3 regions of the Nocardiopsis tropica genome follow, and region 3 is predicted to be linked to each of the others. Evidence: riboswitches for the same ligand, from Rfam matches in the RefSeq annotation. Region 3 holds a riboswitch; each other region holds the start of a gene.

The links. Region 3 has a riboswitch for cobalamin ahead of ACFQBR_RS13430 (VWA domain-containing protein). Riboswitches for the same ligand answer to the same signal wherever they lie in the genome.
Region 1: linked by a shared signal. The riboswitch ahead of ACFQBR_RS14450 (ribonucleoside-diphosphate reductase subunit alpha) and the one ahead of ACFQBR_RS13430 (VWA domain-containing protein) in region 3 are both predicted to bind cobalamin.
Region 2: linked by a shared signal. The riboswitch ahead of metE (5-methyltetrahydropteroyltriglutamate--homocysteine S-methyltransferase) and the one ahead of ACFQBR_RS13430 (VWA domain-containing protein) in region 3 are both predicted to bind cobalamin.

The regions. Positions count from the first base shown of each region.
Region 1 is NZ_JBHSUF010000008.1:67,861-73,878, reverse strand. It holds gene ACFQBR_RS14460 (CU044_2847 family protein) at 1-271, shown strand, start outside; gene ACFQBR_RS14455 (ribonucleotide-diphosphate reductase subunit beta) at 434-1,516, opposite strand; gene ACFQBR_RS14450 (ribonucleoside-diphosphate reductase subunit alpha) at 1,652-4,189, opposite strand; cobalamin riboswitch at 4,347-4,537, opposite strand; gene ACFQBR_RS14445 (hypothetical protein) at 4,963-5,535, opposite strand; gene ACFQBR_RS14440 (NYN domain-containing protein) at 5,563-6,018, opposite strand, start outside.
Region 2 is NZ_JBHSUF010000001.1:378,671-384,688, forward strand. It holds gene ACFQBR_RS01585 (polysaccharide deacetylase family protein) at 1-1,373, opposite strand, end outside; cobalamin riboswitch at 1,636-1,810, shown strand; gene metE (5-methyltetrahydropteroyltriglutamate--homocysteine S-methyltransferase) at 1,971-4,262, shown strand; gene ACFQBR_RS01595 (DUF3558 domain-containing protein) at 4,423-5,433, opposite strand; gene ACFQBR_RS01600 (coiled-coil domain-containing protein) at 5,938-6,018, opposite strand, start outside.
Region 3 is NZ_JBHSUF010000007.1:187,421-193,438, reverse strand. It holds gene ACFQBR_RS13440 (cobyrinate a,c-diamide synthase) at 1-381, opposite strand, end outside; gene cobO (cob(I)yrinic acid a,c-diamide adenosyltransferase) at 459-1,073, opposite strand; gene ACFQBR_RS13430 (VWA domain-containing protein) at 1,073-3,187, opposite strand; cobalamin riboswitch at 3,215-3,351, opposite strand; gene cbiE (precorrin-6y C5,15-methyltransferase (decarboxylating) subunit CbiE) at 3,408-4,646, shown strand; gene ACFQBR_RS13420 (cobalt-precorrin-4/precorrin-4 C(11)-methyltransferase) at 4,629-5,411, opposite strand; gene ACFQBR_RS13415 (precorrin-2 C(20)-methyltransferase) at 5,396-6,018, opposite strand, start outside.

The DNA.
Region 1 (6,018 bases), on a different contig from region 3:
CCCCGTCCGCAAGGAGGGGGCCGCCCCCGTCTCACGGACCCCGGGAAAGGCCACCGGGGACAAAAGGCTCGACTCCGTCCTGCTCCGCATCAGGAAGATCGCCGAGGCCGTGTCGGCGCAACTGGAGGAGCTCTCCTCCTCCTCGCTGGCGCCCTCGGAGACGGAGGTCGAATTCGGTGTGACCGTGAGCGCCGAGGCGGACGTCGTGGTGGTCAAGGGGACCGGCGAGGCCACCTTCAACGTCCGGATGACCTGGACCGCCAAGGGCTGAGGGCCGGGTCCCGGCGCCTCCGGCCGGGGCCCGGGACACACCCCCCGCACGCGAAAGCGGCCCGGATCGCGCGCCTCGATCCGGGCCGCCCCGGGGGGAGGCCTTGTCCGCCTCCCGGGAGGAGAACCCCGTCCGGCCCGCCTCACGCGGGCCGGGACACCGTCAGTCCCAGTCCAGGCCGCTGCCGGTCTGGTACTCGATGACGCGGGTCTCGAAGAAGTTCTTCTCCTTCTGGAGGTCCATCATCTCGCTCATCCACGGGAACGGGTTCTCCGTCTCCCCGAAGATGGGGGCCAGGCCGATCTGCTCGGCGCGGCGGTCGGTGATGAAGTGCATGTACTTCTCGCACAGCTCCGAGTTGAGGCCGAGCACGCCGCGCGGCATGGTCTCGCGGCCGTACGCCACCTCCAGCTCGCACGCCTCCGCCAGCATCCGCCGGACCTCGCCCTGGAACTCCTCGCTCCACAGGTGCGGGTTCTCGATCTTGATCTGGTTGATCACGTCGATGCCGAAGTTCAGGTGGATCGACTCGTCGCGCAGGATGTACTGGTACTGCTCCGCGATGCCGATCATCTTGTTGCGGCGGCCCAGCGACAGGATCTGCGCGAAGCCGGTGTAGAACCACATGCCCTCGAAGATCACGTAGAACGCCACCAGGTCGCGCAGGAACGCCTGGTCGGCCTCCGGCGTGCCGGTGCGGAACTCCGGGTTCTCCAGGTTCTGGGTGTACTTGAGCGCCCAGGCGTCCTTCGCCGTGATCGACGGGACCTCCCGGTACATGTTGAAGAGCTCGCCCTCGTCCAGGCCCAGGCTCTCGCAGATGTACTGGAAGGTGTGGGTGTGCACCGCCTCCTCGAAGGCCTGGCGCAGCAGGTACTGGCGGCACTCCGGGTTGGTGAGCTGGCGGTACACGGCCAGGACGATGTTGTTGGCCACCAGCGACTCGGCGGTCGCGAAGAAGCCGAGGTTGCGCTTGAGCATCAGGCGCTCGTCCTCGGTCAGCCCGTCCTTGGACTTCCACAGCGCGATGTCGGCCTGCATGGCGACCTCGGTGGGCATCCAGTGGTTGTTGCAGCCCGCGAGGTACTTCTCCCACGCCCACGTGTACTTGAGCGGGAGCAGCTGGTTGACGTCGGCGCGGGCGTTGATCATCGCCTTGTCGTCGACGTTGACGCGCTCGGCGTCGCGCTCGATCTCACCGAGGCCGCTGGTGGCGCCGGCGTTGTTCTCGGAGACTGCGGTCATGCTGGGGTTCTTCCGTTCTCCGGCCGGGCCGGAAAGTCGTTGTCGGGAGCGGGACGCGGCGTCGCCGCGGGCACGGTCCGGCGGGGCGGCCGGACCGGCCCGGGGCCGCCGGCGGGCGGCCCCGGGTCTCACGCCCTACTGGCAGGCCTCGCACTCGGGGTCGTCGATGGAGCAGGCCTGGCCGTCGACGATCTCGAACTCGTCCTCGACCTCGGTGTTCACGGCGGCGGGCGCCGCGACCGGCTCGGGGACGGGGACGGGGGCGGGCGCCGGGGCGCTCGGGGTCGCGGCGACCGAGTTGAGGCGGCCGTCGGTGCCCTTGAGCGTGCTCTTCTCCACGTGCGTGGCGCTCTGCGAACGCAGGTAGTAGGTGGTCTTGAGACCGGAGCGCCACGCGCGGCGGTACAGGGTGTCGAGCTTCCTGCCGCTCGGGGCCGCCATGTACAGGTTCAGGGACTGGGCCTGGTCGATCCACTTCTGGCGGCGCGATCCCGCGTCCACCAGCCACTCGGGGTCGACCTCGAACGCGGTCGCGTACAGCGCCTTGAGGTCGTCCGGGACGCGGTCGATGGCGCCGAGGCTGCCGTCGTGCATCTTCAGCGCCGAGACCATGTCGTCGTCCCACAGGCCGCGCGCCTTGAGGTCCCGGACCAGGTACGGGTTGACGACGGTGAAGTCGCCGGACATGTTCGACTTGACGTACAGGTTCCGGTAGAGCGGCTCGATCGACTGGCCGACACCGGTGATGTTGGCGATGGTCGCGGTGGGCGCGATCGCCATCACGTTGGAGTTGCGCATCCCGGTGGACCTCACGCGCTCGCGCAGCGAGTCCCAGTCGAGGGTCTCGCCCCGGTCCATGTCCAGGTCGCCGCCGCGGGAGTCGGCGAGGAGCCGCAGCGAGTCGATCGGCAGGACGCCCCGGCTCCACAGCGAGCCCTCGAAGGACTCGTAGGCGCCGCGCTCGGAGGCCAGCTCCATGGACGCCTCGATGGCGTAGTAGCTGATCAGCTCCATGCTCTCGTCGGCGAACGTCACCGCGCCCTCGGAGGCGAACGGGGTGCGCAGCTTGAACAGGGCGTCCTGGAAGCCCATCAGGCCGAGGCCCACGGGGCGGTGGCGCATGTTCGCGCGGCGCGCCTCGGGGATCGTGTAGAAGTTCACGTCGATGACGTTGTCGAGCATGCGCACGGCGGTGCGGACGGTGCGGCGCAGGCGCTCGGCGTCCAGGCCGTCGGGGCCCACGTGCTGGGCCAGGTTGACCGAGCCCAGGTTGCAGACGGCGACCTCGTCGGCGCTGGTGTTCAGCGTGATCTCGGTGCACAGGTTGGAGGAGTGCACGACGCCGACGTGCTGCTGCGGCGAGCGCAGGTTGGACGGGTCCTTGAAGGTGATCCAGGGGTGCCCGGTCTCGAACAGCATGGTCAGCATGCGACGCCAGAGGTCGACCGCGGGGATCTTCTTGGCGACCTTGATCCGGCCCTCCTCGGCGGCGGCCTCGTACTTCTCGTAGGCCTCGGCGAAGTCGGTGCCGTACTTGTCGTGCAGGTCGGGGACCTCGTCCGGCGAGAACAGGGTCCAGCTGCCGCCCTGCTCCACACGCTGCATGAACAGGTCCGGAACCCAGTTCGCGGTGTTCATGTCGTGGGTGCGGCGGCGGTCGTCGCCGGTGTTCTTGCGGAGGTCGAGGAACTCCTCGATGTCGATGTGCCAGGTCTCCAGGTAGGCGCACACGGCGCCCTTGCGCTTGCCGCCCTGGTTGACCGCGACGGCGGTGTCGTTGGCGATCTTCAGGAACGGGACGACGCCCTGGCTCTTGCCGTTGGTGCCGCGGATGTGCGAGCCGAGGCCGCGCACCGGGGTCCAGTCGTTGCCGAGCCCGCCCGAGTACTTGGACAGCATCGCGTTGTTGCTGATGCCGTGGAAGATGGCCTGGAGGTCGTCGCCGACGGTGGTGAGGAAGCAGGAGGACAGCTGCGCGCGCACCGTGCCGGCGTTGAACAGGGTGGGCGTGGAGGCCATGAAGTCGAACGAGGACAGCAGCTCGTAGAACTCGATGGCGCGGGCCTCGCGGTCGTCCTCGTTGAGGGCCAGCCCCATGGCGACGCGCATGAAGAACGCCTGCGGCAGCTCGTAGCGGACCTCGTCGCTGTGCAGGAAGTAGCGGTCGTAGAGGGTCTGGATGCCGAGGAAGGTGAACTGCTCGTCGCGCTCGGGGCGCAGGGCGGCGCCCAGGCGCTCCAGGTCGAACCCGGCGAGCGCCGGGTCGAGCTGGCCCAGGTCGATGCCGCGGCTGACGTAGGCGGCCAGGTAGGCGGCGTAGCGCTCGCCCATCTCGGACTGCCCGGCGGCGTCGGGGGCGCCGCTGATGAAGGTGAGGGCCTCGCGGCGCAGCTTGTCCAGCAGCAGGCGGGCGGCCACGAACGAGTAGTCCGGGTCGACCTCCACGAAGCTGCGGGCGGCCATGACCAGGGCGAGCTCGACCTCGGAGTCGGGGATGCCGGGGTAGAAGCCGCGGCGGGCCTCGGTGAGGACCTTCTCCGCCGAAACACCGGTGAGCCTCGCACAGGCCTCGGTCACGACGTGCTCGATCCGGTCGACGGCGGCGGGGGGCGCGCCCTCGTTGGTCGGCTCGGGCCGAACGGATACGGGCACGGCCTCGACGTCAAGGGTCATACAGCGGCTCCAACCTCGGTAGAAGAGTCCCGGCGGGGAGGGGACACGATGGGCAAGGTGCGCGGCACGCACCGGGGGACCGACGCACCGGGTGCGTGCGGTCGTCCGACCGGTGGGTCGCGGCGGCTCACCCTCGAAGCCCCGTCGTCGGCGCACGTTCACGTGCGCACCGGTGGCAGGTCTTCGGGCTCGTGGGCGGCCTACGCACCGTCGCTTCCCGGGGCCTTCGGGGGTCCCCAGTGCCTGTGACGGCTTCGTTCCCACTTACCGCTGCGGGGCAGCCCCGGCTTCGCACCGGGTTCCCTCTTGCCTCACCCCGAGGGGTGAACCACCAGCGGGACAGATACTACATCTAGGGGGCCCTGCGTTGGAACACCGCAAGATGATGGCGTGTCATCGATTTCTCGGATTCTTCGACGATCGTCGAACACACGCGTGGGCCGTGGTATGAGAGGGCCTCGGGCACCCGGTTCAGGGGGATGTCGCGCCTCGTCGGGGCAGCTGGGAGGCGACCGGACACAGCCTAGATCGTCGCCGGGGCTCCCCGGGACCGGGAGCGCCCCCCGAGGGGCGGCCGAACGCCCGGAACGCCGCTTCCGAGGCGGTTCGGGCGGCGCCCGGCGAACCGGTGCCGCTGACCACACGGCCGTGTCCGCGGCGGCCGGCCCCGGACCGGAGCGGCCGGGCGGAGATCCGTGCCTCCACCGCCCCGGGCGTGTCGGCGGCGCGCCCGCACGTCGGAAAGCTCACTCCGCCGGGCCGGACGGCCGGGGTCACTCCTCGTCGAGTCTGCGGTCCAGCCGGTCCTCGGACAGCCCCAGGTCGGTGCGGATGCGGAACCGGATGCGCAGGAGCTCCACCAGGAGGTCGCGGACGTAGGGCGAGGAGGCCCGGTCGAGGAACCGGTGCGCGCCGACCGTCGCCCACCGCTCGGCGCCCTCCAGGTCGTCGTGCGCGTACAGTGCCTCCGCGACGTGGATGAAGGTCTGGAGTCCGGGCGGATCCTCGCCCTCCAGGCGTTTGAGGTGGGCGTAGGCCTGGTCGACCTCGTCCAGTTGCAGGAGTGCCCCGGCGCTGAGCGCGCGGGCGTCGATCACCGTGGCCCCGCCGTCGTCGATCGCCCTCTGGTAGGCCGAGCAGGCGCGCTCGAACTCCTGGGCGATCTCCCACTGCTCCCCCGCGCGCACGAACAGCTCCGCGCGCGAGACCTCGCTCCCCGCGTCGACCCGGTTGGCCAGGTCCAGGAGTTGGGCGGCGACCCGTCCGTGCTCACCGGACCGGACAGCGTGGAATTCCCAACGGTCGAGTTCTGCCGTCGTCACGTGGGTCAACCGCATCGCCCCCATCCCCTACTCGCACTCCCGCGCGCCCTGTCAGGACCTGGCCCGCTCCAGGGCCTGCCAGAACCCCTGGCGCAGTCCGTCACGGACCTCGTCACGCAACAGGTGGTCGATCGGCAGCGAGGAGCCCTGGAGCAGGCGCGCCTCCAGGTCGGAGGGCATCCTGGGCCTGCGGGCGAGTACGGCCTCCACCCACAGGGCGGGCGCCTCGCGAGCGATCGACTCCGCGAAGTCGTTCCCTTCCTTGTGCGCGACATGCACCGCTTCGTCAACGGTATGCGCGGCGGGACGTGTCTGCTGTGGATATCCAGGACTGGGACGGGATTCCTGGTAGCCGCCGGCGCTGAACCGGCTGGCGGGTTCGGGACCAGTAGGTGGCGGCCCCCCGTAGGGGGAGGCTGCCCCACCGCGGTGAGCGGTGTCAGTTTCCGTACTGGTCCCATAGGTAGGGTTTGCGTCGGCCGCTCCCCCGAATCCGGAGCCGTCCCC
Region 2 (6,018 bases), on a different contig from region 3:
GTGTCGTGGATGTCGTGCATGAGGATGATCGCCCCGGGGGAGGCGCCGTCGACGGCGCGGTCCGCGACCACCGACGACTTGCGGTCCTTCCAGTCGTTGGTGTCGATGCTCCACAGGATCTGGGCCAGGCCCATGTCGGCGGTCACCGAGGCGACCTCCGCGTCGGTGGACCCGTAGGGGGGCCTCATGAGGTCCATGGTGTACCCGGTCTCGCGGTACACCAGGGCCTGCACGGTTTCGAGGTCGGAACGGATCCCGCCCGCTCCGAGCCCGGCCAGGTCGGGGTGGGAGAGGGTGTGGTTGGCCAGTTCGTGGCCCTCCGCGTAGGCGCGCCTCACGGTGCGCGGATCCTCCATGACCGGGTAGCCGGTGACGAAGAACGTCGCGCGGGCGTCGTACTCGGCCAGGATGTCCAGCAGTTCGGGCGTGCGCCCGCCCGGGCCGTCGTCGTAGGTCAGGGCCACGCACTTGGACCCGGGGGCGGAGCAGTCGACGTCCTCGCCCGCGGGCGGCAGGACCCCGGGGACGGCCGTCTCACGGCTGCTCTCCTCCTCCCGGGGCGGGGCCGCGACGGCGAAGTCGCGGACGCCCCGGGTCGCCGAGCGCAGCGCGCGCTCGCCCAGGTCCGACAGCAGGGGGGCGGACTCCGAGGCGGCGACGACGGCGTGGGTCCTGCCCTCTTCCACGGGGGCGACCTGTCCCGCGTCGAACTCCACGACGAGGTCGCCGGCGGGGTTGAACCCCACGGAGTCGTACAGCGAGGCGATCGGGTGCACCGCGTCCGGAGCCGCGGTCCCCGGGAGGGCGTCCCGCACGAGGCCGTTCAGCTCCTCCAGTTCCCCCTGGCCGGCGATCAGGGCGGTGGAGGGGTGGGTCGAGCCGGTGAGGGCGTCGTACCAGTAGGTGGTGTATCCCTCACGGGTCCCCTCGGAGTCGGTCTCCTCACGGGTCACGCGGACCCCGACGATGTCGTCGTTGGCCGCCGTCAGGTTCCACGCGGACTCGAAGGAGACCGCTCCGGGGTTGGCCGCCTCGAAGGCGTCCACCTCGGCGGACAGCGCGCGGTCCAGGAAGTCGCTCAGCGGGTCGGCGTCGGGGACGACCGGGTAGGAGACCTCCGCGGCCACCCCGCCCTCGCGGGCGAGCTCGGCCTCGGCCAGGTCCACCACGTCGTCGGGGTCGACCACCGTCAGCCCGTCGGGCTCGCCGGCGGCGGGCGGGTCCGCCTCCGGTCCGCCGTCCGCCGACCCCGGGTGCGTATCGCTCACGGGTTCGGAGGCGAGCACGCCGGGCGGGGTGACGGCCAGCCAGACCAGCCCCGCGACGACCGCCAGCGCGACCGCGATCGTGGACAGGGGGTGACCGGGGGCCATGGTCGGTTGGGACTGCTTGTTCACCAGGGGTTCTCCACGTACATCTTCAGACGAACGATCGCGGGGAGCACGGGGGAGGACTCGGCCCCGCGACGCTTCATGTCGGTTGTGACGCCGGCCGCGCAACAGGGGTTCGCGCTGATTCCGGCCGGGGGCACAGGGCAGCACGCCGGGTACAGGGGCGGAGGGGTGCTCCCTATACTTGCAGGCGTGGAAGGTACATGCTCCACCCCAGAACCCGGGCCGCGCCCGGAAGGGGAGGGGTGTGTCGCAAGAGGGAACCCGGTGCGACTCCGGGACTGCCCCGCAGCGGTATGAGGGAACGAACGTCGCCATAAGCACTGGTAATCCGGTCGGAAAGGTCGGAAACCGGGAAGCGGCGGCCAGTAGGAGGACGGTGCTCGCGCCGTCCGCGCCCCCGAGTCCGAAGACCTGCCTCCACCCGGCGGCGCACCCGTGCCGCCGGTGGTCCCGTGCCCCGAGGGAGGGCCGAGGAGCGGCGGCAGGCGCACACGCCCACGGCGTGGCCCCGGGCATGCCCGCGTCCTCGCTCACCCCCGTGGCCGGTACCCGGCTTTCGACGAGGGAGAGAAGCTCATGCCCCACACCCCCGAGGCCTCCCGGCCGTCCGTGCGCTCCACCGTGCACGGCTACCCCCGGATCGGCCCGAACCGGGAACTCAAGCGCGCCTGCGAGTCGTACTGGAGGGGCGAGACCGCCGCGGAGGAGCTGGACGGCATCGCCGCCGGCCTGCGCCTGGGCGTCTACGCCCAGCTGCGCGAGGCGGGAGTCGACGACATCCCGTCCAACACGTTCTCGTACTACGACCACGTCCTGGACACCGCGGTCCTGTTCGACCTGGTGCCCTCCCGGTTCGCCTCGCCGGCCGCCGCCGGCGACCGCGACGAGGAGCTGCGCCGCTACTTCGCCCTCGCCCGGGGCGAGCAGGGCGCCCCGCCGCTGGAGATGACCAAGTGGTTCGACACCAACTACCACTACCTGGTCCCCGAGCTGTCGCCGAGCACCCGCCCGCGCCTGGTCGGTGACAAGCCCCTCGCCGAGTTCCGGGAGGCGGCCGAGGCGGGTTTCCCGACCCGCCCGGTCCTGGTCGGCCCGCTCACCTTCCTCCTGCTGGCCAAGGCCGCGGACGACGCCCCCGAGGGCTGGCGCCCCGTCGAGCTGCTCGACCAGCTCCTGGACGCCTACGCCCAGCTCCTCGCCGGCCTCTCCGCCGCGGGGGCCGCCGAGGTGCAGCTGGACGAGCCGATCCTGGCCACCGACGAGGGACGCGCCGCCGTCGGGCTCCTGGAGCGGGTCTGCCGGCGCCTGGGCTCCCTCACCGAGCGCCCCTCCCTCCTGGTCTCGACCTACTTCGGCTCCATCGGGGCGCCCGCACTGCGGGTCCTGAAGGACTCACCGGTGGAGGCCGTCGGCCTGGACCTGGTCACCGACGGCGAGGGCGTCGACGACCTCGTCAAGGTCTCGGGCCTCGGCGGCACCCGCCTGGTCGCCGGGGTGGTGGAGGGCCGCAACGTCTGGCGGACCGACGTCCCGGCCGCCGTGGCCACGCTCGGCACCCTGCTCGCCCTCACGGACGAGCTGACGGTGAGTACGTCCTGCTCGCTCCTGCACGTGCCGATCGACCTCGACGCGGAGACCTCCCTCGCCCCCGAGCTGCGCGAGGCCCTGGCCTTCGCCAAGCAGAAGGCGTACGAGACGGCCCTTCTCGGCCGCGTCCTCTCGGAGGGGGCCGAGGCCGAGTATGCGGCGGGCGGGGCCGGCGGCGGTCCTGGCTTCACGGACGCCCGCGTGCGCGCCCGCCTGGACGCCCTGGGCCCGGACGCCTACGAGCGCCCCCAGGACAGGGGCGCCCCCACGGACACGCCGCTGACCACGACCACCATCGGGTCGTTCCCCCAGACCGCGGAACTGCGCCGCGCCCGCGCCGCGCGCCGCCGGGGCGCCCTGGCGGAGGACGCCTACAAGCAGATCCTCCGGGAGGAGATCGACCGGGTCGTCGCGCTCCAGGAGGAGATCGGACTGGACGTGCTCGTGCACGGCGAGCCCGAGCGCAACGACATGGTCCAGTACTTCGCCGAGCAGCTGGAGGGCTACGCCACCACCGAGAACGGCTGGGTGCAGTCCTACGGTTCGCGGTGCGTCCGCCCGCCGATCCTGTTCGGCGACGTCTCGCGCCCCGAGCCGATGACCGTCGAGTGGATCACCTACGCCCAGTCGCGCACCGACAAGCCGGTCAAGGGCATGCTGACCGGCCCGGTGACCATGCTCGCCTGGTCGTTCGTGCGCACCGACCAGCCGCTGGGCGACACCGCCCGCCAGGTGGGCCTGGCGCTGAGGGACGAGGTCGCCGACCTGGAGCGCGCGGGCATCCGCCACATCCAGGTGGACGAGGCGGCCCTGCGCGAGCTCCTGCCGCTGCGCGAGGAGCGGCGCGCCGCCTACCTGGACTGGGCGGTGAACTCCTTCCGCCTGGCCACGTCCGGTGTGTCGCCGTCCACGACGATCCACACGCACATGTGCTACTCGGAGTTCGGCCTCATCGTCGGCGGCATCGAGGCGCTGGACGCCGACGTGACCAGCGTCGAGGCCGCCCGCTCCCGGATGGAGCTGGTGGAGGACCTGGGCCGCCGCGGCTACAAGCGGGGGATCGGGCCCGGCGTGTACGACATCCACTCACCGCGGGTGCCGTCCGTGGAGGAGATCGAGGGCTCGCTGAGGCTGGCCGTCGCGCACATCGACGCCGGGAGCCTGTGGGTCAACCCCGACTGCGGTCTCAAGACGCGCGGCTACGCCGAGGCGGAGCAGGCCCTGCGCAACATGGTGGAGGCCGCCCGCCGGGTGCGCGCCGACCTGCCCGGCGCCCGCTAGCGGGGTGTTCCGTGCCCGGCCCGGGCGCCTCCGGGGCGAGGCGGCCGGCGGTCTCCGCGAGTGAGCGGGCGCCCAGGGCCTCGGGCCGGGCACGGGGCGAAGCGGACGGGGAGGGGCCGCGGCGACGCCGCGGCCCCTCCCCGTCCCTGCGGTGGACCGGTCAGGTACCGACCACGGCCAGCGCGTCGGCGCCGGCGTTGACCATGATCTCCTCGAGGTTGTCGGGGAGGACCAGGTCCTCCGCGGAGTCCTCGCCCGTGAAGGACGGGTGCAGCTGGTACGTGATCTGGATGTTCAGGTTCGCGGTCCTGACCAGCAGCACGGCCTCAGGGATGAGGTCGCCCACGAAGTCGTACTTCGTGACGATGAAGTGGGCCTCGTCGCCGAGCTCCACCTCCTTGCTCTCCTCCACGTCACCGGCGTCGTACAGGGTGCTGTACTCGCTCTCGCCGGTGATCTGGGCGACCGTGTCCTGGAACTGGCTCGTGGCGGCCTCGACGGAGTCGGCTGCGGAGTAGGGGGTCTGGTACACGATCTCGAAGGAGGCGTAGCCGCCGGGGGGGTTGCCCTCCGGCAGGGTGGCGTCCAGGGTGTCGCAGTACGAGTTCTCGTCGCGGACGGACTTGTTGCCGCCGTCGGTGACGAGGAAGTCGGCCACGACCTGCTCGGTGAAGGCGTCGCAGGGCTCGGTGGGGACCGAGTAGGGGGGCTCGCCGGCGGGGGCCGCGTCGGGGTCGGGCTCCGGGGCCGGCTCGTCGCCGCCGGTCGCCTCCTCCGCGCTCGCGGAGGGCTCGCCCTCGGGCGGGGCCGCGACGGTCGTCCCTTCGTTGCCGTTGGTGACCAGCATGACCAGGACCGCGACCACGAGGACGACGATGACCACGCCGCCGCCGATGACGACCCACAGCCTGGCCCTGCCGCCGCCCTGGGGCGGCTGGGGCTGGGGATGGGGGTAGCCGGGGCCGCCGCCGTAGGGGGGCTGGCCGCCCGCGTACATCTGCTGCTCCGGGCCGGGGAAGCCCTGGCCGGGACCCGTGGGGGCGCCGTAGGCGGGCTGGCCGCCCGTGCCCGGGTCGCCGTAGGGGGCGCCGTAGGGGGGCTGGCCCCCGCTGTTGTCCCCGCCACCGTAGGGGTTCTGCGGTGGTTGGTTGTAAGGTCCGTTTTCGCTCATGGCTCCCCTCGCCCGTGATGTGCTGGCCGTGTTGTCTGGGACGCGTGTGCGTGCCGGTGGGTTCTCACGACTTCCGGGACCGCGCGGCCGTGCCGGAGCGCGGTCGGAGCGGTACAGGGGCCGTGCGAGGGGAGGCGCACCTACCGCCACCGCCTTCCCGCGGGCGAGGGCGGAGGCGTGGGGCCGGGCGTTCCCCGTCTCCGTGAGGAGGATCCCGGGGGACCGGGGGTGCCGATCGTGGGAGGCTCCGGGGGATCCCCGGGCCGAGGTCGGGACCTGTGCATAGTAGCCGCGGGGTATGTCCCCGCGGCAGGCCCGACCAGGGGTAACAGGGTGAATCGTCACTGTTTTGTGTCGGTTGCGTGCGAGATCATGGTTCGCGTGACGCAATCGTGACGCCGACGTCTGGATTCCGCGCCCGCGTCCGGGTAATGGGGCCGCTGTCCGCCGGGGCGCTTCGGCGCCGCGGCCGGTCGGCGCCCCGGCCGCGGCCGCCGCACGGCCTCAGAACATCGAGATGTGCACGTGGTCGAAGTGGTTCTCGGTGAGGTTGCCCCGGTCCGACATCGCGCGCCAGTCGGTGTC
Region 3 (6,018 bases):
CAGCGCGCCCACCGACCGGGACATGCGGGACACGTCCACGACCAGGACCACGGGCGTGCGGGTCAGGGCCGCGACGTGCGCGGAGGAGGCGAAGCCGTCGGCGCCGATCCGCCCGTCGTGCAGCCCCATCACCCCTTCGACGACGGCCGCGTCCGCGCCCCGGGCCCCGTGCAGGAGCAGCGGCGCCACCCGCTCCTCCCCGACCAGGTGGGGGTCGAGGTTGCGGCCGGGACGGCCGGTGGCCAGGGCGTGGTACCCGGGGTCGATGTAGTCCGGGCCGACCTTGTGGCCGCTGACGGCGAGCCCGGTGTCGCGGAGCGCGGCCATCAGGCCGGCGGCGACCGTGGTCTTGCCCTGCCCGGTCATGGGCGCGGCGACCATCAGCCTCGGCAGGGCCGTCGGCCGTGCCGGGGGCGCCGGCCGGGGCGGCCCCGTCGGCCCCGGGGCCGACGGGGTCCTCACCACTCGATCCCCCGCTGGCCCTTGCGGCCCGCGTCCATCGGGTGCTTGACCTTGGTCATCTCGGTGACCAGGTCCGCCGCCTCCAGGAGTTCGGGGGCGGCGCGGCGGCCCGTGACGATCACGTGCTGGCGGCCCGGACGGTCGCGCAGGGCGGTCACGACGTCCCCGACGTCGACCCACCCCCAGTGGATCGGGTAGGTGAACTCGTCGAGGATGAGCAGGTCGTGCGTCTGCTCGGCGAGCCTGCGCTTGATCTCCGCCCATCCCTCGGCCGCGTCCGCCGCGTGGTCCTCGTCGCTGCCCCGGCGGCGGCTCCAGGACCAGCCCGAGCCCATCTTGTGCCACTCCACGGGACCGCCCTCGCCGGTCTCCTCGTGCAGCCTCCCCAGGCGTTCGAGCACGGTCTGCTCGCCGATGCGCCACTTCGCCGACTTCACGAACTGGAACACCCCGATCCGCCAGCCCTGGTTCCAGCCGCGCAGCGCGAGCCCGAACGCGGCGGTCGACTTGCCCTTGCCGTCCCCGGTGTGGACGGCGAGCACGGGCTGGTTGCGGCGCTGCCGGGTGGTGAGCCCGTCGTCGGGGACGACGGACGGTCTGCCCTGGGGCATCAGGCGGCCCTCTCTCTCACGGCGTTTCCCAAGGCGTCGGCGCTGACCTCGTCGACGGGCAGGTGTTCGGCGCCCATGCGGGCGGCGAGGGCGGCGGCCAGGCCCAGGCGCAGCGGGCCGGACTCGCCGTCCACGACGACGGTGGCCACACCCAGGCCGGCGACGTGGTCGGCGGCCTGCAGCGACCGGCCGACCGCTCCCCGTCCGCCGGTGGCCCGGCCGTCGGTCACCAGGACGAGCAGGGGGCGCTGCCTCGGGTCGCGCAGGCGCTCGCGCCGCAGGACCCGGGCGGCCTCCAGCAGGCCCTCGGCGAGCGGTGTGCGCCCCCCGGCGGGCAGTGCGTCCAGGCGGGCGGCGGCGGTGTCCACCGAACGGGTCGGGGGCAGCACCAGGTCGGCCGCCGTCCCCCGGAAGGTCACGAGCCCGACCTTGTCGCGGCGCCGGTAGGCGTCCAACAGCAGGGACAGGATGGCGGTCTTGACCTCGCCCATGCGCTTGCGCGCCGCCATGGAGCCGGAGGCGTCGACGCAGAACAGCACCAGGTTGCTCTCCTGGCCCTCGCGCACCGCGACGCGCAGGTCGCCGGGGAGCAGGCCGATCCGGCCGCCGCCGTGCGGGCGGGAGGCCGCCGCCCTGACGGTCTCGACCAGGTGGAGCGGGCCGCCGGAACCCCCGCCGGGCGGTGCTGCCCCGATCCGGCGGCCCCGGGCGCCGAGGGCGCGGCTGCGCCGGCCGTCGGCGCCGGTCCCCGTGCCCCGCGCGGTGAACGTCCGGGGGCGGTAGGGGGCGCCCGCCCCGACCGTGGTGCCGGCCGTGGGCTCGGGCCCGGCCCCGTCCCGCTCGGCGTCCCCGCGGTCCCGGGGGGCTTCCGCCTCCCGGGCGTTCTCCGGCCCACGGGGCGGGACGGAGGACCGGTCCGGTTCGCCGGCGCCGACCTCCGGGGGCCGGGAGGGGGCCCCGTCCGCGTCCTCGGGGGCGCCGTCCCCGCCGTCCCCGCCGTCATCGGCGGGGGAAGCGGGGTCGTCGGAGCCGGTGGGGCCGTCGGAGCCGCCCGGCGGCTCGGGGCCGTCCGGCGGCGGCTCCTCGTCCCCCAGGACGCGGTCGAGGAGCTCCTCGTCGAGGCCCGGCGCGTCGAAGGGGTTGCGCCGGCGCCGGTGCGGCAGGGCCAGCAGGGCCGCGCGGCGGATGTCGGCCAGGGAGACCGAGGTCCGGCCCTCCCAGGCGGCGTGCGCCAGGGCCGTGCGCGCGGTCACGATGTCGGCGCGCAGGCCGTCGACCTCGAACGCCGCGCACACCTGCGCGATCTTCAGCAGCGCGGCGTCGGACAGCCGGGCGCGCCGGGCCGTCTCCCGGGCCGCCGCGATGCGCTCGGCGAGGGCCTTCTCGGCCCGGTCGTAGCGTTCGGAGAAGGCGGCGGCGTCGGCGTCGTAGGCCATGCGCCTGCGGACCACCTCCACGCGTGCGGCGGGGTCGGAGGGCGCGGCGACCTCGACGGTCAGCCCGAACCGGTCCAGGAGCTGCGGGCGCAGCTCGCCCTCCTCGGGGTTCATCGTCCCGATGAGCAGGAAGCGCGCGGCGTGCTCCACGGAGAACCCGTCGCGCTCCACGGTCACCCGGCCGGTCGCGGCGGCGTCCAGGAGGAGGTCGACCAGGTGGTCGTGGAGCAGGTTGACCTCGTCCACGTAGAGGAGGCCGCGGTGGCCGCGCGCCAGCAGCCCGGGTTCGTAGGCGACCCGGCCGTGCGTGAGCGCCTGTTCCAGGTGCAGCGAGCCCAGGACGCGGTCCTCGGTGGCGCCCACCGGCAGTTCGACCAGGCGCACCGGGCGGCGCTCCACGGCCGTGCCGGGAGGGAAGGGACCGTCCGGCGACTTCTGCGCGGGGTCGGCGGGGTCGACGGAGAAGCGGTCGCCCCGGTAGACCTCGACCGGGGGCAGGAGGGGGGCCAGGGCCCGCACCGCGGTGGACTTGGCGGTGCCCTTCTGGCCGCGGACCAGGACGCCGCCGATCTCGGGGGAGACGCTGGCCAGGACGAGGGCCAGGCCCAGGTCGTCGAGCGGTTCGGCGTCGCAGCCGACGATCGCCGAGAAGGGATAGTGGGACGTCCGCAATGGCATGTGAGGCTCCCGCTCGTTTCGCCATCGGTCATGGGCGGGTGCGGGGCCGGTCTTCGGACTCACCGAGTCCTCCTGTACGGAGGCTCGGCTCACCGCAGCGGGCCTGTGCCGGATTCTCACCGGGCTTCCCAGATTCTCCCCGGACGCCGTCCCCACCGTTTCCGATGGCTGGGCAGCCGGGGCACCTCGCACCTTCGGCCGCCACGATAGCGTCCTGCCCATGAAGGTCGAGATGTCCCCTCCCCGAATCACCGTCGTCGGCATCGGCGCCGACGGCTGGCCGGGCGTGCCCGAGAGGCTGCGCGGGCTGGTCCTGGCGGCCGACACGGTGCTGGGCGGGCCCAGGCACCTCGCCATGCTGCCGCGGGCACCGGGCCAGCGGCGCCGGGCCTGGCCCTCCCCGCTGCGCGAGGGCCTGCCGGACCTGCTCGCCTCCCTGGAGGGCCGCGCCGTCGTCGCACTGGCCTCCGGCGACCCCCTGGTCTCGGGCATCGGCAGCACGCTGATCGACCTGCTCGGAGCGGACGCGGTGCGCGTGGAACCGGCCGTCTCCTCGGTCGCCCTGGCCCGCGCCCGGATGGGGTGGCCGGCGGAGGGGAGCACGGTGCTGTCCCTGGTGGGGCGAGACCCGCACCTGCTGATGCGCGACCTGGCCCCGGGACGCCGCGTCCTGGTGCTCTCCTCGGACGCCGCCACCCCCGGGACGGTCGCCGCCCTGCTGGTCGGAGCGGGCTACGGCGGCAGCCGGATGACCGTCCTCGGCGACCTGGGGGCGGCCGGGGAGTCGCGGTCGGCGAGCAAGGCCCGCGACTGGCTCGGCTCCCCTCCGGAGGAGGTGCCCCGGCTGCACGTACTGGCGCTGGAGCTCTCCGGGCCGACGGGCCTCGGACTGGTCGCCGGGCTGCCCGACGACGCGTTCGAGCACGACGGCCAGCTCACCAAGCGGGACCTGCGCGCCTCGGCGCTGGCCCGGCTGGCGCCCTCCCCGGGGCAGCACCTGTGGGACGTGGGCGCGGGCGCGGGCTCGGTCGGCATCGAGTGGATGCGCGCCCACCCCTCGTGCACGGCCACGGCGGTGGAGGCCGACGCCGGGCGCGCCGAGCGGATCGGCCGCAACGCCGACAGGCTCGGCGTCCCGGGCCTGCGCGTGGTCGCCGGCCGTGCGCCGGACGCGCTGGAGGGGCTGGCCCCGCCCGACGCGGTGTTCGTCGGCGGCGGCGCGACCCGGCCCGGCGTGCTCGACGCCTGCCTGGAGGCGCTGATACCGGGCGGCCGACTCGTGGTGCACGGGGTGACGCTGGAGACCGAGCGGCTGCTCGCGGACGCCTACCGGCGCCACGGCGGGGAGCTGACCCGCACCGCCGTGGAGACCGCCGCGCCCATCGGCGCGTTCACCGGATGGTCCCCCGCCCGCACCGTCACCCAGTGGAGCCTGGCCACGTCACCCGGAAGCGCCTGACGAGGGGGCGGCGCCCCTGGGCCGCGCGGGGTCGTACAGGTAGGACTCACCGCCCCCCTCGGGGTCGAGCGCCCACCCGACCAGGACCACCGCCGCCTGCCGGAGCCCCGCCTCCTCCACCAGGCCGGCGACGGTGGAGACCGTCCCGCGCAGCACCGCCTCCTCCGGCTGGCTGGCCCGGTACACGACCACCGCGGGACAGTCCGCGCCGTAGGCGGGGACGATCTCGGCCATGAGCTCCCGCACCCGCCGGATCGCCAGGTGCAGCACCAGCGTGGCCCGCGTCGCCGCGAACGCGCCCAGCGCCTCGGTCTCCGGCATCGCCGTCGACCGGGCGCCGGTCCGGGTCAGCACCACCGACTGGGCCACCAGCGGCACGGTCAGCTCTCGGCCCACCAGCGCCGAGGCGGCCGCGTAGGCGGGCACCCCCGGCGTGACGTCCCACGGGACCCCGTGCGCGTCGAGCCTCCGGGTCTGCTCGGCCAGCGCCGAGTACAGCGAGGGGTCCCCGGAGGTCAGCCGTACGACGTCCCGGTCCGCGGCGTGCGCGGCGACCAGGCGTTCGGTGATGCGGTCCAGGTCCAGACCCTGGGTGTCGACCAGTTCCGCGCCGGGGGCGCAGTGGGAGAGGACCCCGGGGTCCAGGTACGTGCCGGGGTAGAGGACGACGTCGGCCGCGTTGAGCATGCGCGTGGCGCGGACGGTGAGCAGGTCGGCGGCTCCGGGCCCCGCCCCCACGAAGTGCACGGTCACGGCTGCACCCACCTCGGCGTCCAGACCCGGCCCGCCCCGGAGACGCGGGTGCCGGAGGCGCCGACGATGAGCAGGCAGCGCATGTCGACTCCGGCGGGGTCGAGCTCCCCGAGCGTGGTCACCGCCAGGGACTCGCCCTCCCTGCCGACGCTCCGTCCGACGACGACCACGGTGTCGGGCTTGCGGTGCTCCAGCAGGACCTCGCGGGCGGCGGCGACCTGCCCGGTCCGCGAGCGCGAGGCCGGGTTGTAGATCGCCAGCGCCAGGTCGGCCTCGGCGACGGCGCGCAGGCGCCGTTCGATCACCTCCCAGGGCTTGAGCCGGTCCGACAGGCTCATCACCGCGAAGTCACCGCCGACGGGGGCGCCCGCCCGGGCGGCGACCGCCTGCACGGCGCTGACGCCCGGCAGCACCCGGACCGGGACGTCCCGGTAGGCGGGGTCCTCGGCCGCCTCGAACACGGCGGTGGCCATGCCGAACACACCGGCGTCCCCGCCCGAGACCACCGCCACGCTCTCCCCGTCGCGGGCGAGCCCGAGGGCGAGGCGGGCGCGGTCGATCTCGACGGTGTTGCCGGAGGCGTGCCGGGTCAGGCCGGCCCGCTGCGGGACCCGGTCGA